2 linked regions of the [Eubacterium] eligens ATCC 27750 genome follow. The protein of the gene in region 1 binds, or shares a complex with, the protein of each later gene. Links are inferred from orthologs where the notes say so. Each region holds a gene or a part of one and is shown in the gene's direction. Other genes may lie near its edges.

Region 1 (6,332 bases):
TTGGTGGTGGTGATTCAGCAGCTGCTGTTAACAACTTAGGATTTGGAGATAAGATGACACACATCTCTACAGGTGGTGGAGCATCTCTTGAATTCCTTGAAGGTAAAGAACTTCCAGGCGTAGTTGCAGCTAACGATAAGTAATTAATTTTACTGACATAGTTATATAATTATATTTTAATCCGGACCTTATTTTTGTTAAGTAGGGTCTGGATTTTTTGTTATTTATTTCACAAACTATACTTGAAATATGTACCAAAGTATGCTATTATCTATTTTACTAGGATAGTTATATCGGAATAATTTAATAGGATTGTCCATATATATGTTATTATGGATAATTTCCTGTGGGGAGGCGTAGAATGAGAAGAAAAGTAATAGCAGGCAATTGGAAGATGAATATGACACCAAGCCAGGCAGTTAAGCTCGTTACTGAATTGAGACCGAATGTTAATAATCCGGATGTTGATGTTGTGTTCTGTGTACCATCTATTGACATTGTACCTGTAGTGGAGGCAGTGAAAGGATCTAATATACATATTGGTGCAGAGAATGTATATTATCAGGAGAAAGGAGCATTTACCGGTGAGTTATCGCCTGAGATGCTTGTTGATGCCGGGGTAAGCCATGTTATCATAGGACATTCAGAAAGAAGAATGTACTTTAATGAAAGTAATACAGTGCTTAATCTCAAGATGCATAAGGTACTTGAACATGGAATTATCCCAATTCTTTGTTGTGGAGAGACACTTGAACAGAGAGAAAAAGGGATTACACTTGATTTCATTAAAGAACAGATAGTAGAAGCATATGTTGGTGTTACTAAAGAGCAGGTGCTTCATACAATAGTTGCTTATGAGCCAATCTGGGCTATTGGAACAGGAAAGGTTGCAACTACAGCGCAGGCACAGGAAGTATGTGGATTTATAAGAACTGTATTCGAAGAGTTATATGATAAAGAAACAGCGGATCAGATAAGGATTCTTTATGGAGGAAGTGTTAATGCTTCTAATGCAGCAGAGCTTTTTGCCCAGCCTGATATTGATGGTGGACTGGTAGGAGGTGCAAGTCTCAAGCCGGATTTTGCGGATATAGTTAATTATAATAAGTAAATAAGCATGAAAAGACCTTGTTTTGATGATAATATTCAAGACAAGGTCTTTGATTTTTTTTACAAATGTGCTATCATGCTATAGGCAATTAATTAGAATACATTTAAAGGAGAATCACATTATGAGTAAAAAACCAGTAGTTTTAATGGTACTTGATGGTTATGGTTTAAATGATAGAACAGAGGGTAATGCTATTGCTATGGCTAACACTCCTGTTATGGATAAGCTTATGAAGGAATGCCCGTTCCAGAAGGGATATGCTTCAGGACTTGCTGTAGGTCTTCCAGACGGACAGATGGGTAATTCAGAAGTTGGTCATATGAATATTGGTGCTGGTAGAATTATTTATCAGGATCTTACAAGAATTACTAAGGATATTGAAGATGGTACATTCTTTAAGAACGAAGAATTACTTGAGGCAATGGAGAACTGCAAGAAGAATGATTCGGATCTTCACCTTTTCGGACTTTTATCAGATGGTGGTGTTCACAGTCATTTAAGCCATGTATATGGACTTTTAGAGATGGCAAAGCAGCAGGGAGTGTCTAAAGTATATGTTCATGCGTTCCTTGACGGAAGAGATACACCTCCAGCTTCAGCTAAGGGATTTGTTGAGACACTTGAGAATAAGATGGCAGAAATCGGAGTTGGTAAGGTCGCATCTTTATCAGGTCGTTACTATGCAATGGACAGAGATAATAACTGGGACAGAGTAGAAAAGGCTTATGATTCACTTGTAACAGGTGATGGCATTAAGGCCGAGTCAGCTACACAGGCACTTCAGGAGTCATATGATAATGGTAAGACAGATGAATTCGTTGAGCCAACAGTTATCTGTAAAGATGGTCAGCCACTTTCATTAGTTAAGGCTAATGATTCTGTTATATTCTTTAACTTCCGTCCAGACCGTGCAAGAGAGATGACAAGAGCGTTCTGCGATGATAAGTTTACAGGATTTGAAAGAAAGACAGGATTTATTCCATTAACATTTGTATGTTTCAAGGATTATGATGAATCAATCCCTAACAAGAAGGTTGCATTCAAGAAAGAGATTATTAAGAACACATTTGGTGAATTCCTTGCTAATCATGGAAAGAAGCAGTTAAGACTTGCTGAGACAGAGAAATATGCACATGTTACATTCTTCTTTAATGGCGGTGTTGAAGACCCTAATGTTGATGAGTTCAGATTACTCGTTAACTCACCTAAGGATGTTGCAACATATGACTTAAAGCCAGAGATGAGTGCTCCGGAAGTAGGTATGGACTTAGTTGAGGCTATAAAGTCTGACAAATATGATGTTATTATTATCAACTTCGCTAATCCTGATATGGTTGGGCATACAGGTGTTATCCCAGCAGCAATCAAGGCTGTAGAGAAGGTTGATGAGCTTGTTGGCAAGGCTGTAGATGCAGTAAAGGATGTTGACGGAGTTCTCTTCATCTGTGCAGACCACGGTAATGCTGAGAAGATGATTGATTACGAAACAGGAGCTCCACATACAGCACATACAACTAACCCTGTTCCATTTATTCTTGTTAATTATGATGAGAATTATACACTTCGTGAGGGTGGAAGATTATGTGATATCGCTCCTACACTTATAGAAATTATGGGACTTGAGAAACCAGTTGAGATGACAGGTGAGTCTCTTCTTGTGAAGAAGAACTAATTGAATGGTTGAAATTAATTTATTGATTTTTCTTGCACAAAATGTTTATTTGTGATAGAATGACCTATGTTGCCGTATTGGCATAATTATGTAATAAAAAGCGCATGATGCGCAGGAATGAGGATAGTATGAATAAGATAATTCCATTGTTTCATATGTCTGTCGGAGATGTATTAAGAATTGGTTTAATGGGAGTATTTGTGGTAATTTGTATAGCTTTAGCAATAATAATTCTTATGCAGGAAAGTAAGCAGAACGGATTGTCAGGAACAATTAGTGGTGCTGCTGATTCATACTGGGGTAAGAACAAGGGCCGTTCAATGGAGGGCAAGCTTGTTAAGATAACCAAGATTCTTGTAATTCTTTTTATTGTTATAGCAGTTATACTTAATTTTAATTTCTAAATTACGGACACTCTTAAGAAACGGATAATTTCTTAAGAGTGTTTTTTACTTTTACGAGCAATCTGGTGAAATTCGGATATTTTAATGGTAAGAAAGGGATATAAGGGATATGGAGAAGGATATATTTAAACAGCGAAGACAGATGCTTACTGATATGATTCTTAATAATGAACTGTATGTTCCAATGAAAGCTAAAGAAATCGCTATGCTTCTCGATATTCCGAAAGCTAAGCGTTCAGAACTTATGGAAGTGCTTGACAGTCTTGTTGCAGATGGAACAATAGGTGTATCAAAGAAGGGTAAGTATATGAAGCCTGAAAATGTAGCACTTGTCGGAACATTTGAAAGCACAAGCAGGGGCTTTGGTTTTGTAGTAATACCTGACAGGGAAGATGATATATTTGTTAAGGCTAATGACACGATGAATGCTTTCTATCATGATAAAGTCAAGGTTGTGATAACTACTGAGAAGAATGGCGGTAAGAGGGCTGAAGGTAAGATTGTTGCTATTGTTGAGCATGAGGTTAAGGAAGTTGTCGGAACATTCCAGAAGAACAGAACGTATGGTTTTGTTATTCCTGATAATGCAAAGATTAACTGTGATATATTTATACCGCAGGAATTCATGAATGGAGCGGTTGAAGGTTCTAAGGTAGTTGCTTCTATAAGTGATTACGGCAGCCAGAGTAAGAATCCACAGGGGAAGGTCACAGAAGTACTTGGACATATAGATGACCCGGGTGTGGACATAATGTCTATTATCAAGGCATATGATTTACTAGTGGAGTTTCCTGAATCAGTTAAGAAGGCAATTAATGATATTCCTGATGTTGTCAGTGAAAAGGATAAGGCTGGACGAGTTGATTTAAGAAATGTTCAGATGGTTACTATAGATGGTGAGGATGCGAAGGATTTAGATGATGCAGTATCTATCTCGAAAGAAGGACCTGTATATCATCTAGGTGTCCACATTGCGGATGTAAGTCATTATGTTACAGAGGGAAGTGCGCTGGATAAAGAGGCACTTAAACGAGGTACGAGTGTTTACCTTGTAGACCGTGTTATTCCAATGATACCGCATAAGTTATCTAATGGGATATGTTCACTTAATCAGGGAGAAGACAGACTGGCACTCAGCTGCCTTATGGATATTGATGAAAAGGGAAATATTGTTGGACATAGAATATGTGAAACTGTTATTAATGTAGACAGAAGAATGAGCTATACAAGCGTAAAAAAGATTCTTGTAGATAATGATACTAATGAAATTATGAAGTATAAAGAGCTTGTTCCAATGTTTCATATGATGGAAGAGGCTGCGGAGCTTCTTAGAAAGAAGAGATTTGCAAGAGGTTCGGTTGATTTTGATTTCCCTGAAAGTAAGATTATACTTGATGAGAATGGCCACCCGACTGATATTAAGCCGTATGACAGAAATGTAGCAACTAAGATTATTGAAGATTTTATGCTTGCTGCTAATGAAACTGTTGCAGAGGATTATTTCTGGCAGGATATGCCATTTCTATATAGAACTCATGAGAATCCTGATCCTGAAAAAATGCGTAAGTTAGCCACATTTATTAATAACTTTGGTTATACATTAAGACTTACTGATGATTTAAGACCTAAGGAGATTCAGAAGCTTCTTTCTGAGATAGAGGGTTCTGATGCTGAGAATCTTATAAGCAGACTGACACTCCGCTCTATGAAGAAAGCTAAGTATACTACTGAATGTGTAGGACATTTTGGACTCGCTGCCAAGTATTACTGTCATTTCACATCGCCTATCAGAAGATATCCTGATCTCCAGATTCACAGAATTATCAAGGAGAATCTTCACGGAGGTTTAAGTCCTAAGAGAGCTGCCCATTATGATGCAATATTACCGGATGTTGCTGTCCAGACAAGTGCGATGGAGCGGCGTGCGGCAGATGCTGAAAGAGATACAGACAAGCTTAAAATGGCTGAGTATATGGAACAGTTTGTTGGAGAAACATTTGATGGAGTTGTTTCGGGTGTTACCGCGTGGGGCGTATATGTTGAACTTCCAAACACTATCGAGGGCATGGTTTCTATCAATAATATGAAGGGATTCTATACATTTGACGAGGAACACTATGAGATGGTAGGAGAACTTGGGAACAGAAGTTATAAGCTCGGACAGAAGGTTAAGGTTGTGGTTATAGGCACCGATAAGATACTAAGAACAATTGATTTTGCATTTGCATAGAATAGAATGGAGACTGACATGGCATCAAAAACAAGCGCATCTGGAAACAGACTTATAGCGAACAATAAGAAAGCTTATTTTGATTATTTTATAGAAGAGAAATACGAGGCGGGCATGGTACTTCACGGCACTGAGGTTAAATCAATCAGAGCAGGTAAGTGCTCAATTAAGGAATCTTATATCAAGATTGAGAATGGCGAAGTGTATGTATTAGGTATGAATATTACACCATATGAGAAGGGAAACATATTCAATAAAGATCCTTTAAGACCTAAGAAGCTGCTTCTTCACAAGAATCAGATTAATAAGCTTACTGGTGAACTTACAATTAAAGGTTACACACTTGTTCCTCTTCAGGTATATCTGAAAGAGGGAAAGGTGAAGATGGAAATTGGTCTTGGAAAAGGTAAGAAGAACTTTGACAAGAGAGATTCTATTGCAAAGAAAGACCAGATAAGAGATGCACAGAAGGAATTCAAGAATAAGAATCTCAGATTTTAGAAATATTTTATCAGTTTTGAATAACAAGTTCATTGACTTGGCATTATGCCAATGTTAATATAAATAAGCAGATAAAACTGCTTACACACGGGCTAGTAAAGGTTTCGACGGGGATCTTGAAGCTGGTGAAGCTATCCGCAGGAAAGCGTCAAAATCCAAACTTAAATATAAACGCTAACGATAATTTAGCATACGCTGCCTAATTGCAGCAGTCTGACTTAAAGCACCTACACTTTAAGACCCAGGCTTCGAACATGTAGGAAACGACAGTATCAAAGCTTTGAGATGCTGGTCGTATCATGAAGCTACTAAAGGTGCAAGGGTGTTGATTCTCGTGTACCGGAGGGAATGTTAAACAATCAACTATGATAGTAGAAGAACAGGGAATGGGTTTTCGGACAGGGGTTCGACTCC
Region 2 (6,273 bases), 850 kb from region 1 along the record:
TTGTTAAGGCCGTTGTCGTACGTTCAGTAAAGGGCGCACGTCGTAAGGACGGTTCATATATTAAATTTGATGAGAATGCTGCTGTTATAATTAAAGATGATCAGACTCCTAAGGGAACTCGTATCTTTGGTCCAGTAGCCAGAGAGTTAAGAGATAAGAAGTTCATGAAAATCGTATCTCTTGCTCCAGAAGTATTATAGGAGGTACCACAATGTCAGCTGTTAGAATTAAAAAGGGTGATACTGTTAAGGTTATCGCAGGAAAAGACAAAGGCAAAGAGGGCAAGGTATTGTCTGTAAATGCTAAGAATCATACAGCATTAGTTGAGGGCGTTAACATGGTTACAAAGCATGCTAAGCCAAGCGCAGCTAATCAGCAGGGTGGAATTCTCCACCAGGAAGCACCAATCGATATCTCAAATATCGCTTACTCATTAAAGGGTAAGGAAACAAAGATTGGTTATGACTTCAAGGACGGTAAGAAAGTTCGTGTTGCTAAGGCAACTGGCGAAGTTATCGATTAATAAAGGAAGGAGGCAATAATTTTGAGTAGACTTAGAGAATTATACGATAATGAAATTACTAAGAAGATGACTGAGAAATTCGGTTACAAGAACCCAATGATGGTTCCAAAGATCGACAAGATCGTAATTAACATGGGCGTTGGCGAAGCTAAGGAAAATTCAAAGCTTCTTGACATAGCTGTTAAAGAAATGGAAACAATTGCTGGTCAGAAGGCAGTTCTTACAAGAGCTAAGAATTCAATTGCTAACTTCAAGTTAAGAGAGGGTCAGGCAATTGGTTGTAAGGTTACATTAAGAGGAGAGAAGATGTATGAATTCCTTGACAGATTAGTAAACCTTGCATTACCACGTGTACGTGACTTCCGTGGCGTTAGCGCTGATTCATTTGATGGAAGAGGTAACTATGCTTTAGGTATCAAAGAGCAGATTATCTTCCCAGAAATCGAATATGACAAGATTGATAAGGTTAGAGGTATGGATGTAATCATTACAACTACAGCTAAGACTGATGAGGAAGCTCGTGAGTTATTAAGATTATTCAACATGCCATTTAAGAAATAATTAAGGAGGGAAATTCAATGGCTAAGACTTCTATGAAGGTTAAGCAGCAGAGAGCACCTAAGTTCTCTACAAGAGCGTATACACGTTGTACAATATGTGGTCGTCCACATTCTGTTTTAAGAAAATACGGAATCTGCAGAATTTGCTTCCGTGAATTAGCTTACAAGGGACAGATTCCTGGAGTTAAGAAAGCATCTTGGTAAAATCAATTAACGTAGTCCTGGTAACAGGAAACCAGTTAAAATAAGGAGGAAAATTTCAATGACAGATCCAATTGCAGATATGCTTACAAGAATTCGTAATGCAAATACAGCAAAGCACGACACAGTTGATGTTCCATCATCTAAGATGAAGCTTGCAATCGCTAAGATTCTTTTAGACGAGGGTTATATTAAGTCTTATGAGCTCGTTGAGAACGGTAAGTTCAACGATATCCGTATTACATTAAAGTACGGTGCTTCTAAGAATGAGAAGATCATTTCAGGTCTTCAGAGAATCTCTAAGCCAGGTCTTAGAGTATATGCAAACAAGGAAGAACTTCCAAAAGTTCTCGGTGGTCTTGGTGTAGCTATTATATCTACAAACAAGGGCGTTATTACTGACAAGGAAGCTAGAAAGCTCGGCGTTGGTGGAGAAGTTCTTTGCTTCGTTTGGTAATTATTGAACACTTACACACAGGGAAACGGGAATCCTATCCCATCGTAGTTCAGCGTATATGAATGTTTCCCTCATTATAATTAGGAGGTGCACGGCATGTCACGTATAGGAAGAATGCCTATCGCTATCCCAGCAGGAGTTACTGTTGAGATTGCAGAAAATAATAAAGTGACTGTAAAGGGTCCAAAGGGAACTCTTGAGAGAGTTTTACCAGCAGAGATGGACATTAAGCAGGAAGGTTCTGAAATCGTTGTTTCAAGACCAAATGACTTAAAGAAGATGAAGTCATTACATGGACTTACAAGAACACTTATTCATAACATGATTATTGGTGTTACAGAAGGCTATGAGAAGAAGCTTGAAGTTAACGGTGTTGGTTATAGAGCACAGAAGCAGGGTAAGAAGTTAGTTCTTTCATTAGGCTACTCTCATCCAGTTGAGATGGAAGATCCAGAAGGAATTGAAACAGTTCTTGATGGAACAAACATCATCATTGTTAAAGGTATCAGTAAAGAAGCAGTTGGCCAGTACGCAGCTGAAATCAGAGCAAAGAGAGCTCCAGAGCCATATAAGGGCAAGGGTATCAAGTATGCTGATGAAGTTATCAGACGTAAAGTTGGTAAGACTGGTAAGAAATAATTAAAGGAGAAAACATAATGGTTAGTAAGAAATCAAGAACAGTAGTTCGCGAACAGAAGCATAGAAGATTACGTAATCGTTTCAGTGGTACTGCAGAAAGACCACGTTTAGCTGTGTTCAGAAGCAATAATCATATGTATGCTCAGATTATTGACGACACAGTTGGAAAGACACTTGTATCAGCATCAACTCTTGATAAGGAAGTTAAGGCAGAGCTTGAGAAGACAAATAATGTTGAAGCAGCAGCTGCTGTTGGTACAGTCGTAGCAAAGAGAGCATTAGAAAAGGGAATCAAGACTGTTGTTTATGACAGAGGCGGTTTCATTTATGCAGGTAAAATTAAGGCATTAGCAGAGGCAGCTCGTGAAGCTGGCCTTGAATTCTAAGCGGAAGGGAGATTACAGTATGAAACGTACAATAATTGATGCTAGTCAGTTAGAATTAAATGATAATGTAGTATCAATCAAGCGTGTAACAAAGGTTGTAAAGGGTGGACGTAACATGCGTTTTGCAGCATTAGTAGTTGTTGGTGACGGCAACGGACACGTAGGTGCAGGTGTTGGTAAGGCAGCTGAAATTCCAGAAGCTATCCGCAAGGGAAAAGAAGATGCTATCAAACATTTAGTAGAAGTTCCAATCGATGAGAACGGTTCAGTTCCACATGATTTTCTTGGAAAGTTCGGAGGAGCTACAGTATTATTAAAGAGAGCTCCAGAAGGTACTGGTATCATCGCTGGTGGTCCAGCACGTTCAATCCTTGAGCTTGCAGGTATCAAGAATATCCGTACAAAGTCACTTGGATCAAACAACAAGCAGAATGTTGTATTAGCAACAATCGAAGGACTTAAGTCTATGAAGACTCCAGAAGAAGTTGCAAGACTTCGTGGAAAGTCAGTTAGCGAGATCCTTGGTTAATTAAATTGTGATTCCTGCTAAGCAGGAGATGGAGGTTAAAATGGCTGAGAAGTTAAGAATAACTTTAGTTAAGTCTCCAATCGGCGCTGTTCCTAAGCATAGAAAAACTGTTGAAGCTATGGGTCTTACAAAGATGCATAAGACAGTTGAACTTCCAGATAATGCTGCTACAAGAGGACAGATTCAGCAGATTGGTTATATGTTAAAGGTAGAAGAAATCTAATTACAGATAAGGAGGTGCAATGATGGATTTATCTAATTTGAGACCTGCAGAAGGTTCAGTATTAAGCGATAATTTCAGAAGAGGTCGTGGACATGGCTCAGGTAACGGCAAGACAGCTGGTAAGGGTCATAAAGGACAGAAAGCTCGTTCAGGAGCACCAAGACCAGGTTTTGAAGGTGGCCAGATGCCATTATATAGAAGAATTCCTAAGAGAGGATTCACTAACAGAAACCGTAAGGAATTCGTTGCTATTAATGTTAATGTATTAGATCGTTTTGATAACGGTGCAGAGGTTACTGTTGATACATTAATTGAGTCAGGAATCGTTAAAGATCCTAAGGACGGAATCAAGATTCTTGCAAACGGCGAGCTTACAAAGAAGCTTACTGTTAAGGCTAACGCATTCAGTGCTGCAGCTAAGGAGAAGATCGAGGCTCTCGGCGGAACCTGCGAGGTGATCTAATATGTTTAAAACACTTGTAGGCGCTTTTAAGAACAAAGATATAAGAAAAAAGATAATATATACATTATTAATTCTTGTTGTTGTCAGAGTTGGAAGTTTACTTCCAATCCCTGGTGTAGACACCAATTATTTTAGTAGCTTACTTAGTGGAATTAATACTGGTGATTTAAGTTATCTCAGTGCTTTTACAGGAGGTTCATTCGAAAGAATGTCCCTCTTTGCGCTGAGCATAACACCATATATCACATCTTCAATCATTATGCAGCTTCTCACAATTGCAATTCCTAAATTAGAGGAAATGCAGAAAGAGGGAGAAGATGGTAGAAAGAAGATTGCATCGATTACAAGATACGTAACAATTGGTCTTTCTTTAATAGAAAGTATCGCTATGGCGGTTGGCTTTGGTAGAACAGGTCTTATCAAAGATTCAGCACAGCTTAGCACATTACATTATGTAGTATGTATAATCGTAGTTGTAGCTGCACTTACAGCTGGTTCAGCAGTATTAATGTGGCTTGGTGAGCGAATCACTGAAAAGGGTGTTGGAAATGGTATTTCAATTGTACTTTTAATTAATATCATATCAGGTATGCCTAGTGATTTTGCTACATTATATAGCACATTTGTTGCACCAAAGACACCTGCAAAGGGTGTTTTAGCAGCAGTAATAATATTAGCAATTCTTATTGTTATGGTAGTTCTTGTATGCTTCCTTCAGGATGGAGAGAGAAGAATTCCTGTTCAGTACTCTCAGAAGGTCAGCGGTAGAAGAACAGTTGGCGGACAGTCAACAAACATTCCATTAAAGGTTAATACTGCAGGTGTTATGCCAATTATTTTCGCATCATCACTTATGCAGTTTCCAGTTATAATTGCACAGTTATTTGGTAAATCATATGAGTGGACCAGATATCTCAGCTCATCATACTGGTGCAGAGTTGAAGCTCCAAAGTATTCAATTGGTTTATTAGTATACATAGTACTGCTTATAATATTTGCATACTTCTATACATCAATAACATTTAACCCAATTGAGGTAGCTGATAACTTAAAGAAGGCTGGTGGAGTTATCCCAGGAATAACACCTGGTAAGTCTACAAGCGAATATCTTAACAAAATACTTAATTATATCGTATTTATTGGAGCTGTCGGACTTTTAATAATTGCCCTCATTCCAATAATGTGTACAGGATTCTTTAATGCTTCTGTTTCATTCGGTGGAACATCAATTATCATTATTGTTGGTGTTGTACTTGAGACATTAAAGCAGATTGAGTCTCAGATGTGCAATCGTTACTATAAGGGATTCCTCAGTGAGTAATTCTTTATATCACGGATGATATTAGTATAAAATATTGACTTGCCCGGTTTATGCCGGGTAAGTCCTTTGTGTATTATGATTTATTACGAATATTTATGATTTTGGAATGGAGAAAATATTATGAAGATAATTATGTTAGGTGCTCCAGGAGCAGGTAAAGGTACACAGGCTAAGAAGATAGCAGCAAAATATGCTATACCACATATCTCTACAGGAGATATTTTCAGAGCTAATATTAAGAACAATACAGAGCTTGGACAGAAGGCAAAGACATACATGGATAAGGGAGAGCTCGTACCTGATGAATTAGTAGTAGATCTTATCATGGACAGATTCAAGGAAGCGGATTGTGCTAACGGATATGTACTTGATGGATTCCCAAGAACAATTCCTCAGGCAGAGGCACTTGATAAGGCTCTTAGTGCTAATGGAGAGTCAGTTGACTATGCAATCAATGTCGAAGTTCCTGATGAAAATATAATAAACAGAATGTCTGGAAGAAGAGCATGTGTAGGTTGTGGAGCAACATACCATATCCAGTTCAATCCAACAAAGGTTGAAGGAATATGTGATGCATGTGGCGAGAAGCTTATCTTAAGAGATGACGATAAGCCAGAGACAGTAAAGAACAGACTTTCAGTATATCATGAGCAGACACAGCCATTGATTGAATACTATTCAGGAAAGGGTGTACTTAAGGAAGTTGATGGTACACAGCCTATGGATGATGTATTTGCTGCAATAGTTAAGATCTTAGGTTAATCATCTATGAGTGATATAAAGGGATATTTTGCAAGTTCTAAAGCAGGCCATGACAAAGGTACTGTGTATATGATTCTCGAATCTGATGATGTATATGTTTATCTGTCGGACGGTAAATTAAGACCGACAGATAAACTTAAAAAGAAAAAGCTGAAACATGTTCAGCTCATAAAACAAAAAGATAGTGATCTTGCAGAAAAGATAGAGAA

The links.
Region 2: the proteins of secG (region 1) and secY are in contact, whole or in part, in a crystal structure (PDB 5AWW), measured with the Thermus thermophilus proteins. The link is inferred for [Eubacterium] eligens ATCC 27750 from one-to-one orthologs. Residues at the interface, in WP_223903268.1 of Thermus thermophilus: Tyr5, Ile9, Tyr12, Leu13, Ala16, Leu19, Val20, Val23, Leu24, Gln26, Glu27, Pro28, Gln30, Gly31, Ala32, Asp34, Leu35, Met36, Gly37, Gly38, Ser39, Ala40, Asp41, Leu42, Phe43, Ala45, Arg46, Val48, Tyr53, Thr56; in WP_096411648.1 of Thermus thermophilus: Leu14, Gln16, Arg17, Phe20, Ile34, Pro35, Pro37, Ile72, Arg108, Arg109, Asn112, Gln113, Arg116, Ile117, Ile120, Pro145, Gly146, Trp147, Phe152, Phe155, Val156, Val159, Thr160, Val162, Ala163, Gly164, Ala166, Leu167, Trp170, Glu173.

The regions. Positions count from the first base shown.
Region 1 is NC_012778.1:1,195,055-1,201,386, reverse strand. Bases 1,656-4,549 are described here. They hold secG (preprotein translocase subunit SecG), read left to right. Parts: upstream 1,656-2,911; coding sequence 2,912-3,187; downstream 3,188-4,549. Other genes in these bases: rnr (ribonuclease R), read left to right, coding at 3,297-4,549; gpmI (2,3-bisphosphoglycerate-independent phosphoglycerate mutase), read left to right, coding at 1,656-2,783. In the rest of the region: EUBELI_RS05760 (phosphoglycerate kinase), read left to right, coding at 1-143; tpiA (triose-phosphate isomerase), read left to right, coding at 362-1,111; more of gpmI, read left to right, coding at 1,233-1,655; more of rnr, read left to right, coding at 4,550-5,417; SsrA-binding protein SmpB, read left to right, coding at 5,436-5,918. UniProt on the Bacillus subtilis protein: Involved in protein export. Participates in an early event of protein translocation.
Region 2 is NC_012778.1:340,204-346,476, forward strand. What follows is about bases 3,308-6,142. They hold secY (preprotein translocase subunit SecY), read left to right. Parts: upstream 3,308-3,982; coding sequence 3,983-5,302; downstream 5,303-6,142. Other genes in these bases: rpmD (50S ribosomal protein L30), read left to right, coding at 3,336-3,518; rplO (50S ribosomal protein L15), read left to right, coding at 3,541-3,981; EUBELI_RS01545 (adenylate kinase), read left to right, coding at 5,423-6,064; EUBELI_RS01550 (KOW domain-containing RNA-binding protein), read left to right, coding at 6,071-6,142. Outside these bases: rplN (50S ribosomal protein L14), read left to right, coding at 1-200; rplX (50S ribosomal protein L24), read left to right, coding at 212-523; rplE (50S ribosomal protein L5), read left to right, coding at 545-1,084; EUBELI_RS01505 (type Z 30S ribosomal protein S14), read left to right, coding at 1,102-1,287; rpsH (30S ribosomal protein S8), read left to right, coding at 1,340-1,741; rplF (50S ribosomal protein L6), read left to right, coding at 1,838-2,380; rplR (50S ribosomal protein L18), read left to right, coding at 2,398-2,766; rpsE (30S ribosomal protein S5), read left to right, coding at 2,786-3,295; more of EUBELI_RS01550, read left to right, coding at 6,143-6,273. UniProt on the Bacillus subtilis protein: The central subunit of the protein translocation channel SecYEG. Consists of two halves formed by TMs 1-5 and 6-10.